One region of the Streptomyces sp. NPDC043726 genome, then DNA from elsewhere that is predicted to be linked to it. Evidence: riboswitches for the same ligand, from Rfam matches in the RefSeq annotation. Region 1 holds a riboswitch; the other holds the start of a gene.

Region 1 (4,603 bases):
TCGTGGAGTCGGTCCTCGGCCTGCTGGCCGTCCAGCTCGGACTCGCGCAGGTCGACGAGGATCAGGTGCACGTCCGTGCCGCCGGACAGGACGTTCACCCCGGCCTCCCGGGCGTCGGGGGCGGTCAGCCGCTCGGCGAGGATGCGCGCACCCTCCACCGTACGCCGCTGGCGCTCCTTGAAGTCCTCCGAGGCCGCGACCTTGAAGGAGACCGCCTTCGCGGCGATCACGTGTTCCAGCGGGCCGCCCTGGAAGCCGGGGAAGACCGAGGAGTTCAGCTTCTTGGCGAACTCGGTGCCGCGGGCGAGGATGATGCCGCCGCGCGGGCCGCCGAGGGTCTTGTGGGTGGTGGAGGTGACCACGTCGGCGTGCGGGACCGGGTTGGGGTGCAGCCCGGCGGCGACCAGGCCGGCGAAGTGGGCCATGTCGACCCACAGGTAGGCCTCGACCTCGTCGGCGATCCGCCGGAACTCGGCGAAGTCCAGCTGACGGGGGTAGGCCGACCAGCCGGCGATGATCACCTTGGGGCGGTGCTCCTTGGCCAGGCGCTCGACCTCGGCCATGTCGACCAGTCCGGCCTCGTCGACGTGGTAGGCGACCACGTTGAACTGCTTGCCGGAGAAGTTCAGACGCATGCCGTGGGTGAGGTGGCCGCCGTGGGCCAGGTCCAGGCCGAGGATGGTGTCGCCGGGCTGGGCCAGCGCGAACAGCGCGGCCTGGTTGGCGGAGGCACCGGAGTGCGGCTGGACGTTGGCGTAGGCGGCGCCGAACAGGTCCTTGACCCGGTCGATGGCGATCTGCTCGGCGACGTCGACGTGCTCGCAGCCGCCGTAGTAGCGGCGGCCCGGGTAGCCCTCGGCGTACTTGTTGGTCAGGACCGAGCCCTGGGCCTCCATGACGGCGAGCGGAGCGAAGTTCTCCGAGGCGATCATCTCGAGCGTGGACTGCTGACGGCCCACCTCGGCGTCGACCGCGGCGGCGATCTCCGGGTCGAGCTCGTGCAGGGGAGTGTTGAGAAGAGTCATCTACGATCCTCAGCCGGCGGAGAAGGCGGTGTACTCGTCGGCGGAGAGCAGGTCGCCCGGCTCCTCCGCCACGCGTACCTTGAACAGCCAGCCGCCCTCGAAGGGGGCGGAGTTCACCAGCGACGGGTCGTTGACGACGTCCTCGTTGATCTCGGTGACCTCACCGCTGACCGGGGAGTACAGGTCGCTGACCGACTTGGTGGACTCCAGCTCGCCACAGGACTCGCCCGCGGCCACCGTGGAGCCGACCTCGGGGAGCTGGGCGTAGACGACGTCACCGAGCGCGTTGGCCGCGAACTCCGTGATGCCGACCGTCGAGACGCCGTCCTCGGCGACCGACAGCCACTCGTGCTCCTTGCTGTAGCGCAGCTGCTGGGGGTTGCTCATGGCCTGAATTCTCCTGTACGCGGGGGAGTGCTGATGAATGGGGGACTGCTGGAGGCGTGCGTGAGCAGCGGTGATGTGCTCAGCATCACCTACGGCGGCATGTCTGGCGCCTGCAGGCGACTACTTCTGGCGCTTGTAGAACGGCAGCGCCACGACCTCGTACGGCTCGTGACTGCCCCGGATGTCCACGCCGACACCTGCCGTGCCGGGCGCCGCGTGCGCGGCGTCGACGTAGGCCATGGCGATCGGCTTGCCCAGCGTGGGGGAGGGGGCGCCGGAGGTGATCTCGCCGATGACCTGGCCGGCCGCGACGACCGGGTACCCGGCGCGCGGGACCCGGCGGCCCTCGGCGATCAGGCCGACGAGGACGCGCGGCGGGTTGCTCTCCGCGCGGGCGGCGGCCTCGGTGAGCGCCTCGCGCCCGACGAAGTCGCCCTCCTTCTCGAACTTGACCACCCGGCCGAGCCCGGCGTCGAAGGGGGTGAGGCCGGTCGTCAGCTCGTGCCCGTACAGCGGCATGCCCGCTTCCAGGCGCAGGGTGTCCCGGCAGGACAGGCCGCAGGGGACCAGGCCGACGGGCGCGCCGGCCTCGGTCAGCGCCTGCCACAGCGTCTCGGCGTCCGAGGGCTTCACGAACAGCTCGAAGCCGTCCTCACCGGTGTACCCGGTGCGCGCGATCAGCGCCGGGACGCCCGCGACGGTGCCGGGCAGGCCCGCGTAGTACTTCAGGCCGTCGAGGTCGGCGTCGGTGAGCGACTTCAGGATGCCCGGGGACTCGGGGCCCTGGACGGCGATCAGCGCGTACGCGTCCCGGTCGTCGCGGACCTCGGCGTCGAAACCGGCGGAACGATCCACCAGGGCGTCCAGCACGACCTGGGCGTTCGAGGCGTTGGCGACGACCATGTACTCGGTCTCCGCGAGCCGGTAGACGATCAGGTCGTCCAGGATGCCGCCGTCGGCGCGGCAGATCATGGTGTAGCGGGCGCGGCCGACACCGACGGAGGCGATGTTGCCGACCAGGGCGAAGTTCAGCAGCTGGGCCGCCTGCGGTCCGGTCACCGTGATCTCGCCCATGTGGGAGAGGTCGAAGAGGCCGGCCCTGGTGCGCACGGCGTTGTGCTCGTCACGCTCGGAGCCGTAGCGCAGCGGCATGTCCCAGCCGGCGAAGTCGGTCATCGTCGCGCCGAGCGACCGATGCAGGGCATCGAGGGCGGTACGGCGGGGTTCAGGACTGCTCATCGGACGTGTGTCTCCCAAGGCATGACGGCGAGGTCGTTCCTCCCCATCTGTCATCGGAACCTGAGAGGTTCGTCATGACCTCATCGGGGCATGACTTGCACCTTGGGTGGGACCACCGGCGACGGCGGTCCGCTTTTCAGATGTGCCTCGCCCGCGCGGTAACGGGGCCTGAGAGATTCAAGGGAGGGACTTGCTCCTTCGGCGCCCCAGCTCAAGGCTGGGAACTCTCCCGCGCGGATTCAAACGGCCGGTATGCAGTTGGCGCGGACATCATTGCACGCATCGGTCCGGTACGGCAGGGCCGCATCTGTAACCGGGCTGTGGCGGTACGCGTACAGAAACGGAAGGCGCACGGCATTACCTTCTCTTTACGCTCAACGGGCAGGTGCTCTACCTGACCCAGGGGAGGACGATCACGTTGAACAGGACCACGGCGTACGCGACCACCACGGGCATCGCGGTGCCCCGGCAGCCGGCTGCCCCCGTTCTCGAGGGCCGCGCCCCGGTCGTACGCGATCTGCGGGAGCGCGGCGGTCGCAGCCCGCACGCGCTGCTCTTCGGGCCCCAGGACCTCGTCGTGATCACCGGTCTGCCCGGCAGCGGCAAGTCCACCTTGATGAAGCGAGCCGTGAAGGGTGCCCGGATCGACTCGCAGGACACCCGGGACCGCTGGGACGCCCGCATGCCCGGCTTCCTTCCCTACGCCGTCTACCGTCCCCTCGTCCGGCTGGCCCACTACGCCGGTCTGTGGCGCGCGCTGCGCTCCGGCAAGGGTGTCGTCGTGCACGACTGCGGTACGCAGGCCTGGGTACGCGGATGGCTCGCCCGCGAGGCCCGGCGCCGGGGTGGCACCCTGCACCTGCTCGTGCTGGACGTCACCCCGGACCAGGCCCTGGAGGGCCAGCGGGAGCGCGGCCGGGGCGTGTCCCGGTACGCCTTCCTGCGGCACCGCACGGCGGCCGGGCGGCTGCTGCGCGCGGTGGAGAAGGGCGAGCTGCCCCAGGGCTGTGGTTCGGCGGTGCTGATCGACCGACCCGCGGCGGGCGCGCTGCGCCGGATCGGCTTCACGGGCTGATTCCGGCCGGGTCCGGGTCCGCTTCCGGCCTGGTCCGGGTCCGGGTCCGGGTCCGGCTGAGTGCGGGTCCGCTTCCGGCTGATTCCCGGCCCGCCGGGAGGCGTTAGCCTTTTCAGCCACAGCAGTGGTTCACGGCAGGCGGTCAGACAGATGGACTTCCCGGCGGATCTCCCCGCGGACTTTCCGGCGCAGGCACACCCCCATCCGCACGGCGGATGGCCCGGCAACGAGCTGGAGGAGGTGCTCTCCGCCTCCCTCGGCGTGCCCTCGGCGGGCGGCCGGATCATCGAGGTCCTCGGGCGCAGCTTCCTCTGGGTCCCGCTCCCGTCCGGCGGCGGCCCGAACAGCGGCCCGCTGGACCTGCCCACGCTGGAGATCGAGGGCCAGGCCTATGTCCCGGTCTTCAGCTCCGAGGAGCAGTTCCGCCAGGTCGTCGGCGCGCACATGTCGTACACCATCGCCCCCGCGGTGGAGTTCGCCCGCGGCCTGCCCCCGCAGGTCGGGATCGCGGTCAACCCCGACGGGGTGGTGGGGATACCTCTCCCGCCGGTCGCGGTGGCCGAGCTGTGCCGGGTCGGCCGCACTCCGCTCGACGGCCCCGCGAGCGGCGGCCGGGTCAAGCTGTACGAGCCGGACTGGCAGGACGACCCGGTCGACTTCCTGGCCGCGGCCTCGGCAGAGTTCGCCGCCACGGGAGTCGTGACGACGGCCCGCCGCTGTCTGGCGACCGTCGAAACGGCGGATCCCGTGATGTTCGTGGGAGTGGAACTCTCCAATTGGGAGGGCGACCTCCGCACGCTCCCGATGGATGCTTTGGGCAGGGCCCTGGGCAGGGTGCCGACGAGGTGGCCGGTGAACCTCATCCTGCTGGACATGG
Region 2 (4,603 bases), on a different contig from region 1:
CCCTGCGACCCGGCGTTGGGCTGCAGCGAGACCTTGTCGTAGCCGGTGACCTCGGCGAGACGCTCCTCCAGCTCACGGATCAGCGTGAGGTAGCCCTCCGCCTGCTCGGCGGGGGCGAAGGGGTGCAGCTGCCCGAACTCGGGCCAGGTGACCGGCTCCATCTCGGTCGTGGCGTTGAGCTTCATCGTGCAGGAGCCCAACGGGATCATGCCGCGGTCGAGCGCGTAGTCACGGTCCGCGAGGCGGCGCAGGTAGCGCAGCATCGCGGTCTCGGAACGGTGCTCGTGGAAGACCGGGTGGGTCAGGTACTCGTCACCGCGCAGGGCCTCCTGCGACAGCGCGTCCTCGACCTCGGCGTCCAGCGCCTCGATGTCCCCCTCGACGCCGAACGCGCTCCACACGGCGGCCAGCTGGGCCCGCGCGGTGGTCTCGTCGCAGGCGGCGGAGACGTGGTCGGCGTCGACGAGCCGCAGGTTGACGCCGTTCTCGCGAGCGGCGGCGACGACCTCGGCGGCCCGCCCGGGAACCCGCGCGGTGACCGTGTCGAAGAAGGAACCGTGCACGACCTCCACGCCGCCCGCGGTGAGCCCCGCGGCGAGGATCGTGGCGTACCGGTGCACGCGCCGGGCGATGCTCTTCAGCCCCTCGGGGCCGTGGTAGACGGCGTACATCCCGGCCATGACGGCGAGCAGCACCTGCGCCGTGCAGATGTTGCTGGTCGCCTTCTCACGCCGGATGTGCTGCTCACGCGTCTGGAGCGCGAGCCGGTAGGCCCTGTTCCCGTCCGCGTCCACGGACACGCCGACGAGCCGTCCGGGCAGGCTGCGCGCGAACTTCTCGTGCACGGCCATGTAGCCGGCGTGCGGTCCGCCGAAGCCCATCGGAACACCGAAGCGCTGCGTGGTGCCCACCGCGATGTCCGCGCCCAGCTCACCGGGGGACGTCAGCAGCGTCAGCGCGAGCAGATCGGCGGCGACGGTGACGAGCGCGCCGAGCTCATGGGCCTGCTCGATGACGGCCTTGATGTCCCGTACGGCCCCGGAGGCGCCGGGGTACTGGAGGAGTACGCCGTTGATCTCGCGGGAGGCGATCTCGGCCGGGATGCCCGCGCTGAGGTCGGCGACGACGACCTCGACGCCGGTCGGCTCGGCGCGGGTCTCGATCACGGCGATGGTCTGCGGCAGGACGTCCGCGTCGACCAGGAAGAGGCCCTTCTTGTTCTTGCCCATGCGCCGGGACAGGGCCATGGCCTCGGCCGCGGCGGTCCCCTCGTCGAGCAGGGAGGCACCGGAGGTGGGCAGCCCCGTGAGGTCGGCGACCGTGGTCTGGAAGTTCAGCAGCGCCTCGAGCCGCCCCTGCGAGATCTCCGGCTGGTACGGCGTGTAGGCGGTGTACCAGGCCGGGTTCTCCATCACGTTCCGCAGGATCACCGGCGGGGTGAAGGTCCCGTAGTAACCGAGTCCGATCATGGAATCGAGGACCTGATTACGGTCGGCGAGCGACCGCAGCTCGGCCAGCACCTCGGCCTCGGTACGCGCTCCCGGCAGATCGAGGGAGTCGGCGTTCTTGATCACGTCCGGCACCGCGGCGGCGGTGAGCTCGTCGAGCGATCCGTACCCGACCTGGGCCAGCATCTTGGCCCGAGCCTCGTGGTCAGGGCCGATATGACGCTGCTCGAAGGGAATGCCCTGTTCGAGCTCTGCGAGCGGAATGCGGTGGGCGGTCATTGCGGAGGCCTCCTGGTCTGACGCGACCTGCGAGGGGTACCACGGCGCGGGTACCCGGACGGCCTCCCCCTCTGTCATCTCAACCTGAGAGCTTCACCGGGGCCCGAGGGCACCCGGCTTTCACCGTCGGTGAGAGCGGAAGCCGTTGACACCCGCTCTGCTTTCCAGAGTGACCTCGTCCGTGCGGTACGTGGGCCTGAGAGATTCCGGGGAGGATTTGCTCCTTCGGCGCCTCCGATGATGTCTGGAGGACTCTCCCGCACGGGGTCAGCAGCCGCTGCCAGGGTACCAGCGAGGTCAACGACCGGGCGTTCGAGTGGCCGCTTCACCCAATGTGCTCTTTCGTAGTGCTTACGGATGAGTTGCGACCAAGTGGAGGGCCCGTGCAGACCGACATCGATCCGCGCAACCTGATCGGCCGCAAGGCGTTCGACCGCAACGGCACGAAGATCGGCACGATCGACGAGGTCTACCTCGACGACGCGACCGGAGTACCGGAGTGGGCCGCCATACGCACCGGCCTCTTCAGCAGGGACGCCTTCGTCCCCCTGGAACCCAGCAAGCTGATCGAGGGCACCCTGCACGTCCCCTTCGAACGCGCCCTGATCAAGGACGCCCCCGACTTCGGAGTGGGCCGCCACCTCTCCCCCGAACAGGAACTCCAGCTCTACCACCACTACGGCCTGGACATCGCCCCGCCCCCATCCCCGGACCACGACTTCGGCAACTTGGCAGGCACGGAAGACGCGGACACATGACTCCGCTGCCGGGCAGCGGCGGGCGGTCGTGCCGCTGGGGCGGCCCGCGCAGCCAGAGAAGCGGCACCCCGCGAGCGCGGGCGAGCACCAGCCCCCTCCGACCTCACCCTCTGGTCACGCCCCGACCCCGTCCACCGGCACATCGGGTCTGACCGACACCAAGGGCAATGGCTCCGCGACCGAGAGCTCCGGATCGTCCACCCGAAACGTCCGCACCCTCCCCGGCTCGGATTCCGGCGTCTCGAACCGCACGGTCACCCGCCCCAGCCCGCTCCCCTGCACCCATCCGTGCCCGAACTCCGCATGCCGCACGTCATGCCCCGCGACCCACCGCCGCTCGGCGGCCTCGACCACCGCCGAGCCCGCAGCCTCACTCCCCGCGTCCCCCTCCTCCGCCCCGCCCTCCGTGGCCAGCTCCCCCGCGGCCTGCGCGAACAGGTCCTCCTGCGTGTAATCAGCGAGCCCGCTCACCCCCACCCCCAGCAGCCGCACACCCCCCGTGGTGTCCACCGACTCCAGCAACCGGGCAGCCGCCTCCCGCACCACCGAAGGATCGTCCGTGGGCCCCCGCAAGGTCTCGGACCGCGTCAGCGTCGAGAAGTCGTACCGCCGCACCTTCAGCACGATCGTCCGCCCTGACAGCCCGGCGCCCCGCAGCCGCCGCACACACCGATCAGCCAGCCGCTGCACCTCGAGCCCCACCCGCACCCGGTCGTGGATGTCGACGTCGTACGTGTCCTCCACGGACACCGACTTCGTCTCCCGCTCGGCCACCACGGGCCGCTCGTCCCGGGCCAGCGCCATCGCGTACAGCGCGTGCCCATGCGCCTTCCCGAGCAGCCGTACGAGCTCGTCCTCCCCCGCCTCGGCCAGCTCGTCGACCGTATGGATCCCGGCCCGCCGCAGATGGTCCCCCGTGGCCGGCCCCACCCCCGGCAGGGTCCGCACCGACATCGGCCCGAGCAGCGCCCGCTCGGTCCCCGGCTCGATCAGCACCAGCCCGTCCGGCTTGGCCTGCTCCGAGGCGATCTTCGCGAGCATCTTGGACGCCGCGAGCCCCACCGACCCCGTCAGCCCCGTGACGGCCCGTATGTCGGCGCGCAGCTTCACGCCCGCCAGCCGCGCCGACTCCGCGTCCCAGGCCGCTCCCCCGGCCTCCAGATCCACGAAGGCCTCATCCAGACTCAGCGGCTCCACCAGTGGCGACAGGGCCCTGAGCAGCCCCATGACCTGCTCGCTGATCGACCGGTAGAACCCGAAGCGCGGCACCAGATACGCGGCGTTCGGCGCCAGCCGCCGCGCCTGCGCCATGGGCATCGCCGAGTTCACCCCGAAGACGCGGGCCTCGTACGACGCCGTCGCCACCACCCCACGCGGCCCGAGCCCGCCGACGATCACTGCCTTCCCGCGCAGACTCGGCTTGGACGCCTGCTCCGCCGAGGCGAAGAAGGCATCCATGTCGAGGTGCAGGATCGTCGGGGCGCTTCTCACATCTCCGATGCTGCCCTACGCCACTGACAATGCCCCCGGAGCGCGACCGCCCGGCTTTCAGCCGCCTGGCGATCAGACCACCCGGCGCTCTCAGACCGCCCGGTTCCGCCGCCGCGCCAGCTCGTCCGCCGGATTGTGGCCGACGAGCGTCTCGCCGGTGTCGATCCGCTCCCCGTGCAGCTGGGACAGCGCGCTCTCGACGTCCCGCCACACCACCCCGACCGCGATGCCGAAGATGCCCTGACCGCCCTGGAGCAGCGCGTGGACCTCGTCGGGCGAGGTGCACTCGTAGACCGTGGCACCGTCGCTCATGAGCGTCATCCGCTCCAGATCACGAAAGCCCCGCTCCCGCAGATGCTGCACGGCGGTACGGATGTTCTGCAGCGACACCCCGGTGTCCAGGAACCGCTTGACGATCTTCAGGACGACGACGTCCCGAAAGCTGTACAGGCGCTGCGTCCCCGACCCGTACGCGGGCCGCACACTCGGCTCGACGAGCCCGGTGCGCGCCCAGTAGTCCAGTTGCCGATAGGTGATGCCGGCGGCCGCACAGGCCGTCGGCCCGCGGTAACCGATCTGCTCCGACGCCATGGACGTCGCCCCTCCGCTGCTCGGCACGGCCGCCGG

The links. Region 1 has a riboswitch for glycine ahead of gcvT (glycine cleavage system aminomethyltransferase GcvT). Riboswitches for the same ligand answer to the same signal wherever they lie in the genome.
Region 2: linked by a shared signal. The riboswitch ahead of gcvP (aminomethyl-transferring glycine dehydrogenase) and the one ahead of gcvT (glycine cleavage system aminomethyltransferase GcvT) in region 1 are both predicted to bind glycine.

What each region holds. Positions count from the first base shown of each region.
Region 1 covers NZ_JBWKCI010000012.1:36,165-40,767, forward strand. Annotated here, with positions in the region: gene glyA (serine hydroxymethyltransferase) at 1-1,025, opposite strand, end outside; gene gcvH (glycine cleavage system protein GcvH) at 1,035-1,412, opposite strand; gene gcvT (glycine cleavage system aminomethyltransferase GcvT) at 1,533-2,651, opposite strand; glycine riboswitch at 2,689-2,797, opposite strand; glycine riboswitch at 2,798-2,893, opposite strand; gene AC068Z_RS31205 (AAA family ATPase) at 3,064-3,726, shown strand; gene AC068Z_RS31210 (enhanced serine sensitivity protein SseB) at 3,877-4,603, shown strand, end outside.
Region 2 covers NZ_JBWKCI010000029.1:8,303-12,905, reverse strand. Annotated here, with positions in the region: gene gcvP (aminomethyl-transferring glycine dehydrogenase) at 1-1,727, opposite strand, end outside; glycine riboswitch at 1,902-1,997, opposite strand; gene AC068Z_RS42140 (PRC-barrel domain-containing protein) at 2,111-2,485, shown strand; gene AC068Z_RS42135 (DNA polymerase IV) at 2,600-3,976, opposite strand; gene AC068Z_RS42130 (MerR family transcriptional regulator) at 4,067-4,603, opposite strand, start outside.